Regions from separate parts of the Paenibacillus sp. FSL R7-0163 genome, predicted to be linked through region 2. Evidence: riboswitches for the same ligand, from Rfam matches in the RefSeq annotation. Region 2 holds a riboswitch; the other holds the start of a gene.
What was found. A riboswitch is a leader RNA that binds a small molecule or an ion and turns the genes downstream of it on or off. The one in region 2 is predicted to bind thiamine pyrophosphate.
Positions count from the first base shown of each region.

Region 1 (4,217 bases), 2.5 Mb from region 2:
AAGCAAACTCGACATCGAATCTTGAACGAACTTGGGAAGTCCGGTACTCACGTACCACATCACTACGCTCCGTTCCTCCTTCCTCAAGTAACGTCCAACCTTCTTGGTTCTGAAAGCCGTCTTTTTGAACTCTTAAATTATAAGGTAAGTTCAAAAAGCCAACTTTGATAACGAAGTAATTCAGGAAGCAAACTCGACATCGAATCTTGAACGAACTTGGGAAGTCCGGTACTCACGTAGCACATCACTACGCTCCGTTCCTCCTTCCTCAAGTAACGTCCAACCTTCTTGGTTCTGAAAGCCGACTTTTTGAGCTCTTAAATTATAAGGTAAGTTCAAAAAGCCAACTTTGATAACGAAGTAACTCAGGAAGCAAACTCGACATCGAATCTTGAACGAACTTGGGAAGTCCGGTACTCACGTAGCACATCACTACGCTCCGTTCCTCCTTCCTCAAGTAACGTCCAACCTTCTTGGTTCTGAAGTCCGCTCTCTACTCCGCCGGTAAAAAATCATTACTGAATGCACTAGCAGCATCCAGCGGTTTATCCAGCAACTTCAGATCATACATCCAGTCGCCGTAATTTTGCCAGACCTCGGTTTTTTGCTCGCCCCAGCGGGCAGCATCGTCCTTGTATTTTGGGCTAAGCCATTTTTGGCTAGCTAGGACAAGGTCGGCGTCCAGGTCAGGAACGGCCTTCGATAACATACCGGCAGCCTCTTCCGGATGATCAATAGCATATTGATAACCTTTTGATGTGGCTTTCATGAAGGCCTTCACCAGCTCAGGATGATCTGCAATTTGCTTCTCACTCGTCGTCAGCACAGGCGTGTAATAATCGAGCTGTGGCGCATAATCCTTTAAGTACAGCATATCCAATGGCTCGCCACGCAACTCAGCCTCAACGCCAGTCCAAGCGTAGAAAATCCAGGCGAAATCAATGTCACGTTTGACGGCGGTAAAATAATCAGCTTCACCGATACTGATCAGCTTCACCTTTTTCACATCGCCACCTTCAGGATCCATGATAGCTTTCATGGCTGCTTCTTCGGCTGGTGAGCCCCAGCCTCCGTAGGTTTTACCTTCGAAATCCTTTGGTGATTTAATATTGCGATCTACTGGAGCGGCGAATCCCGACGTATTATGCTGAATAATAGCTGCTATCGAGACAAGGGGTACGCCTTGTAGACGGGCTAGCGTTAATCCTTCTTGGGCGCTGATGCCAAATGCGGCTTCGCCAGAAGTAACCATAGTATCAGAACCCGCTGCGCCTGGCTGAACGATTTCGACGTCCAGACCTTCTTCAGCGTAGTAACCAAGATCCTTTGCTACGTATAGACCGGTATGATTCGTGTTCGGTGTCCAGTCGAGCGCGACTTTAACTTTGGTGAGCTCTTTTGGAGCATCCGTCCCAGCCGCTGCAGTTGGATCAGTAGCATTTGCTTTGTTTCCGGCTGTATTCCCATTGTTGCTGCCGCATCCGGCAATGGCAAGAATGAGTACACAGGTGAGGCACAACGTAAGTGCTTTTTTGAGGTGCATGTCTTCTTCTCTCCTTTAAGGTTACAAGAAATCCGTCTTCACAACATGAACCGTAAAGTGTAGTATGTACGTTTTTCTACATCTTTTAGTGATCTTACAAAAAAAGCGCCCCGAGTGATCGGGACGCTGGCTTGGCGCAAGGTTAGTCAAGGTCACAGGGACCAGAACCAATTGGCGATTCCTACGCTGGCATTATCCAGATCAGGTATAAGGGTCAGTATCTTGTGGGATACAATCTCAGCCGGCCAATTCCAGCACCCCTGGTTCTATGAAGTTAACGGGTATTTCTATGTGCAATATAAGTAAGTATAAGTTTTGTACCCATACTTTATATCTTATATTTCTCGCATACGGTGTATTATAGACGGCTGTACTCGGAATGTCTAGTAGTGCACTCCTGAATTTTTCCAATCCAGTAGTTTCTTTTTTGCTAGTCTAGATCTTTATATTTCTTGCGGTGACGCCGTTTAAGCTCACTAACCAGCGCCCCTAGCGTGAGGACAACGCTGATCAGAATCCCGCTCATGATCACGAAGAGGGCAAGAAATTCAAAGGGGGAATATCCAATCATTTTACTCCATTGAATCTTTCCATCCAGATCGTCAATGACCTGATTCATGCCGTAAATCCCGCTTACTACCGTAAATACAGTGAGAATCATCAGCAGATTATCCCGTCGCTTGGACTGAAACTTATCCTGATACTGAAACAGGTCATTTAAGGTTTCTTTCACTTCCTCGAATAAAGCGTCGTTTCCGTATACTTTACGCAGCTGAAGAAATATCTCCCGGCCCTGCGACTGGGAAATCAACTCCAAGAAGTAGAACTTTGCCGAGAACTTATTGATGGAGTAGATTAGATTGTCTATTTCCTCATAATCATGATTAATCCGAAGTCGGGAGTGCATATTGGCGAGCTTCAGCAGAACGATTTTGTGGAAAATATTGAGTAAAAATCCGTAATAATATTGCCCGTACATCTGGTTGGCTAGACTAACAGCAATCTCCTGTTCAGCCCGGGTCATGCAGCAAAAGGTCTGCTCATTCATCATATAATACGTGTCTGGGCCCCAGCGATTATAGGAATGCTCATGACAATAGTTTGCAATATACGCTGGATCGCTTGCACTGGCATAGGGCTTTCCGTTCAGATCAATTCCATCAAGCTGTGAGGCGCGATAGCGTAGATTTACACTAATCTCATCAGAACCTTCTTCATTCTGAAAGCCGTAAAAAGCTTGCACCTGCATTCTTTCATCTACGAAAAAAGGAAGGGTCTCAAAATAAGCCCCATTGATATCCGATTGATCCAGATATGGCTCCAGTCCATCCACCAAATTTCGGAAGACAAAATCCTCTACCATCTCATAGGTCTGTTCCCCGCAATGAATATAAGTGTAGTCATCCTGTATGAAGGTTTTCTCTAGCGCACGGAAACGATCCGCGAATTCTAGGGCAATACTAAAGGGAATCGAATCCCCCTCCAGCTGGACACGTATCGTCACGAATCCAAGCTGAAAGGGACATATGAATATATCCGTCGAGAGAATTTTGAAAAATATAGATTGCTGCGGAATCTCCAGAATGCAGTCGAGATTATTTACTCTGGAAAAACGGCGAAACGAGTCGGCATCCTTCCTGCGCGGAAAAAGGACGTGTGCGGCAAACGGTAAATAGGTGCGCTCCATTCGTTCATGGGAAACACAGTAACCTTCTCCATAATAGGCAGCTTCCAGTTCTTTGTTATCCAGAAAAAAACGTGTGAATCCGTCGTCCTGTAATTGCTGGATAAGCTGCTTAGAATCGCCCTTTTTTATAGAGAAGGGAAATATAAACTGCATAAGCGCAGTATGTAACAAAGGCTCAGTTGAAGACTCATTTAAAGACTCATTCATTCATTGTCCATCCTTGTGCTCAGAATATGCTTATAGATCACATTACCCTAAAAGGATAACGTTGATACTATTCTAAATACGGGAACTCTTTCCTTCCACCGCTTGCCTGGCTTGGAATCTCCATGCGGCAATGCTTAGCAGGAACAAGAAGGCAGCAAAAGTGGCAAGTAATCCGGCTGTTTGTGCCACTTCTAAATGGTCCATAGACCAGCCCGTAAACAGAGGTAGCAAAGCACCACCAACGCCTCCGGAAGCAATCATAATGCTGGGTGTTGACTCTTCGGTGCCAGGCAGCATTTTGCTGGAGAAAACCAATGCAATGGAGAAAATACCGGACATAAACAGCCCCAGCAGCAGAATTACAATGAAAGCAGCCATACGATTTTCAGTGAACGGAAAGAGTGTCAGCAGTAACAAGGTTAGTAAACAGCTGCTGAGAATGTACACGCGATAAGATATTTTTTCGGCAATTACACCCGCAAACAATCTTCCTGTAGACATCGCCAGCCAAAAGAAAGTGACTGTCAGTGCTGCCGCAGACTCTGTCATCCCTAGCTTGGCAATAAAGATAGCCGGCATAAAGTTGACTAAACTCATCTCTGTGCCTACATAAAGAAAAAAGAAAACGATGAAGATCCCTAGCAGAATCCATTGCTTACCTTTATACGGAAATTTTTTGTTAGAACGTGAGCTTGAGGAATGCGAATTGTCTGCTCCTTGGACAGAGGCACGTTCATCCAGCATGCGTTGTAGATTACCGAAGTGTCCTCTTGCCCAGAG
Region 1 is NZ_CP150224.1:5,708,333-5,712,549, reverse strand. Features, by position in the region: gene NST45_RS25065 (ABC transporter substrate-binding protein) at 494-1,543, opposite strand; TPP riboswitch at 1,705-1,815, opposite strand; gene NST45_RS25060 (hypothetical protein) at 1,974-3,437, opposite strand; gene NST45_RS25055 (MFS transporter) at 3,510-4,217, opposite strand, start outside.
Region 1: another riboswitch for thiamine pyrophosphate. It lies ahead of NST45_RS25065 (ABC transporter substrate-binding protein); the one in region 2 lies ahead of NST45_RS14510 (ABC transporter ATP-binding protein).

Region 2 (4,217 bases):
GACAGGCTGCCTTGATCCGGGATTTCCAACAGATTAAAACAGCGCAGCAGTGTAGTCTTCCCGGAGCCAGATGGCCCAATAATGACAAGTACCTTTCCATGCTCCATTTTCAGATCAATACCCTTTAACACTTGGAGTGCGCCGAAGGATTTATGCAAATTAATGATTTCAATCACAAGTATCTCTCCTTTAGGTCGCAGAGTAACGATCGAGTCGTTTCTCCAAGTAATTTTGCAGCGCCGACAGCACAGAACAGAACACTAAATAAAACAATCCTGCTTCGGAGTATACCAGCAGAGGCTCATAAGTGGTAGAGGCTACCTGCTGTGCGGTTCTAAACATCTCCGTATAGGTGATGATCGCTGCAAGCGAAGTATCTTTAACCAAGCTAATAAAGGAATTGGATAACGGCGGTACAGAAACGCGCGCAGCTTGTGGCAGAATTACGCGGCGCAGAGCCTGCCCACGAGTCATCCCGACTGAGAAGGCAGCTTCCCATTGGCCTTTATGTATCGACAGGATAGCAGCGCGTACGATTTCCGATGAATAAGCCCCTACGCTAAGAGTAAATCCAATGGTGGCGGCAATGAAGGGGTCGAGTACAATACCAACAGCCGGCAAACCATAAAATATAATAAATAGCTGCACTAACAATGGGGTTCCTCGAATAACCCACACATAAAAACGGGCGATTAGCTTCGGAATTACCCACGGTGAAAGACGTGCCAGCGCGGTTAGGATCGCCAAAATCAATCCAAGCACAAAGGAAAGTAGCGCCAACGGAATGGTAAAAGCCACCCCGGCTTTTAGCAGGGGTAGCAGTGTGTCTAAGAAAATTTGTATTTTGCGGTCATCCATTATTCAGACATCCTTTTTAGCTTCCAGGCTTAATTAGCCTTGCTAGCCTTGTATTATTTTGAAACGTCAGCTCCAAAGTATTTCTCGGAAATTTTCAAGTACGTTCCATCACTCTTCATCTCTGTAATCGCATCACTGACCGCTTTCACCAGCTCATCATTGCCTTTCAGGAATACTGCGGCACTTTGTGATCCTTCAGGAATCTCATCAACCACTTTAATTTTTGCATCTGGTTTTTGTTTTTTTAGATCCAGATAAGACAAGCCATCATTCACAGTTGCATCAATACGTCCCGAAGTCAGCAGATCCATCGCTTGATTGAAACCGTCCGTAGCTACGATTTCAGCATCGTTCTCACGAGCGATGTCGGATAAGTTACTTGTCAGGGATTGTCCGGCTTTTTTACCCTTAAGATCGGCAAAGGTCTTAATATCCTCATTGTCTTCGCTCACGATCAATACTGCTTTGGATACGATATAGGGTTCAGAGAAATCATATTTCACTTTGCGATCTTCGTTAATGGAAACTTCATTAAAGATTACATCAAACCGTTTCGCATCCATTCCAGCGAAAATACCATCCCACTGAGTTTCAAAAAATTCAGCTTTAACACCTAAACGTTTTGCTACTTCTTCAGCAATTTCCACGTCAAAACCAGTCAATTTCCCCGCAGTGTCATGATAAGTAAAAGGCGCATAAGTCCCTTCTGTACCTATCCGCAATTTGCCGCTGGCTTTCACAGCCTCCAAACTGTTTTGCGCTGAAGATGCTGCTCCACCATTCGTTCCAGCTGTAGGTTCAGCAGCCGTATTGGTATTCGAATTATTGCCGCAAGCCGCTATAAGGACCACGGTTAACGCCAATATAATAGTTAAACTCCATTTTTTCATTATTAAATCCCCTCTCTCTACCCGGATTTTTTCCGGTAAATTGAATAGTACACTGCCATCACATGATCGTCAATACTTTTTTCCGATTATATACATCGGAATTATAATATTAACTAGATTCCTACCTATATCTTACCCAATCTTGGATTAATCCTTCACTTCTTTCTCTCTTTACTTCTCAGAAAGATATGGTATATTTATTAACAAATTAATATGGACCTGTTATTTCACTAGGGGAGTCGGCCGACTGAGACGGAGCTTCAAGCTCCGGACCCTTGGAACCTGATCTGGATCATACCAGCGGAGGGAAGTGGAGCAGAATTTTCATCAAGCATGTTAAGTGTTATTATGCAGAATGAACTTTTTGACCCATTCATTTCCTCTGGAAATGGATGGGTTTTTATTTGTTTAGGCGCTCCACAAAAATTTTAGGAGGTTTGATCATCACGACCATTTTATCTATTCAAGGCCTAACCTACTCTTTTCCGGAATCTGAGCAACCCCCTGTATTCGCAGATCTATCCATGGATATCAGGCAAGGGGAATTCGTCTCCGTAGTAGGTGCTAGCGGATGCGGGAAAAGTACATTTTTCAAAACGATTGCCGGTTTACTCGAACCTACTCACGGAAAAATAAAACTCTCTACGCACCCGTCAACCGCTAGTCGTTTAGGTCAGATCGCTTATATGCCTCAGCAGGATTTATTGCTGCCTTGGAGGACAGTGCTCGACAACTGCCTTTTGCCTTGGGAGATCAAGCCCAGATTCAATAAACAAGAAACGATCACTCAGATTCGGGAAATGTTGACCCGCTTCGGCTTAGCAGATGTAGAGAAGGCTTATCCCCATGAACTTTCGGGTGGAATGAAACAGCGAGTCGCATTTCTGCGCACCTTAGTGGCTGGAGGCGGAAGTGGTCTTATGCTGCTGGATGAGCCCTTTGGCGCTCTCGATGCCATGACCAAACGCGAGATACACCGTTGGCTGTTGGAGTTATGGGGTGAATTGAATCAGACGATTATGCTCATCACTCATGATCTGGAGGAAGCACTATTGCTCAGTGACCGGATTTATTTATTATCTGGCGGTGCGCACAGCGAATTACAGGAGATCGTTGTGGATTTACCAAGGCCAAGACATTATAAGATGAACTACGAACCCCGGTTTATAGCACTGCGTGCAGAGCTGGAGCGGAGATTACATGCGACCTATACCTTTTAAAAAACATCTAGACAACTATGGTCCCTTCCTTCTTCTGGTACTGCTCATTCTTGTAATCTGGGAGTCAGCTGTTCGCCTTCACATGATTCCAGCCTTTATTCTCCCTGCACCTTCCTCTATTGGAATCGCATTGATCGAGCACAGGCAATTATTATTTGGACAGCATTTATTGGCGACGTTACAGGAGATACTGGTGGGTTTTGTCCTTTCTGTTATTTGTGGTGTATTGCTGGGCACTGGAATGTTCCTGTATCGCCCCATAGAAAAGGCCATCTATCCCTTTCTTATCATTAGCCAGACGATCCCATTAATTGCGCTATCCCCCATTTTTATTATGTGGTTCGGATATTCGCTGTGGAGCAAAGTGGCTGTGGTGTTTTTGACGGCTTTTTTTCCAGTCGTAGTGAGTACATATGATGGACTTCGTACAAGTGGCCAGACTTACAAGGACTTATTATTAACATTTGGTGCAAACCGCTGGCAGCTGCTTGTCAAAACCCAAATTCCACTGGCGTTGCCTGCTTTTTTCTCTGGCTTAAAGCTGTCCATTGTATACTGCGTCATCGGAGCTACTATCGGGGAATGGCTCGGCGGCAGTAAAGGACTCGGTTACTTCAGCCGCAGAATGGCCGGAAATATGCAGAGCGATGAAATGTTCGCGGCTGTATTTCTGCTGTCCGCGCTTGGTGTGGTGCTTTTTCTGGCGATAGCTTTACTCGAACAATTATTTTTAAAGAAAAGAGGATCAAACCAATGAATCATTTAAAATCCCCACAACGAGGACTTATTTCTGTATTTCTAGTATGCACACTTTTGCTCTTAAGCAGCTGCGGGAAGGCAGACAAGATAAATAACAACTCCCAAACCGATCCCTCCAATACCGAAAATAAGCAGTCACACAAGCTGACGATTATGCTTGATTGGTATCCCAATGCCGTTCATTCCTTTCTATACGCTGCGCAACAGCAAGGTTTTTTCCAAGAGGAAGGTTTGGATGTCGAGATCAAAATGCCTGCAGACAGCAATGATTCCCTAAAGCTTGTTGCAGCGAATCAAATTGATCTAGCGCTCAGTTATCAGCCTCAGGTACTTATGGCACGCGGCGAGAAAATCCCTGTACGTTCGATTGCAGCAATCGTGCGGCATCCACTGAATCATCTGATGGTTCCTCAGGCTGGCAGTATTCATAGTCCAAAAGAGCTCGCGGGAAAACAAATCGGCTATTCCTCCATTCCGCTCTATGAAGCGA
Region 2 is NZ_CP150224.1:3,254,741-3,258,957, forward strand. Features, by position in the region: gene NST45_RS14495 (amino acid ABC transporter ATP-binding protein) at 1-176, opposite strand, end outside; gene NST45_RS14500 (amino acid ABC transporter permease) at 190-858, opposite strand; gene NST45_RS14505 (amino acid ABC transporter substrate-binding protein) at 912-1,748, opposite strand; TPP riboswitch at 1,971-2,074, shown strand; gene NST45_RS14510 (ABC transporter ATP-binding protein) at 2,186-2,968, shown strand; gene NST45_RS14515 (ABC transporter permease) at 2,949-3,725, shown strand; gene NST45_RS14520 (ABC transporter substrate-binding protein) at 3,722-4,217, shown strand, end outside.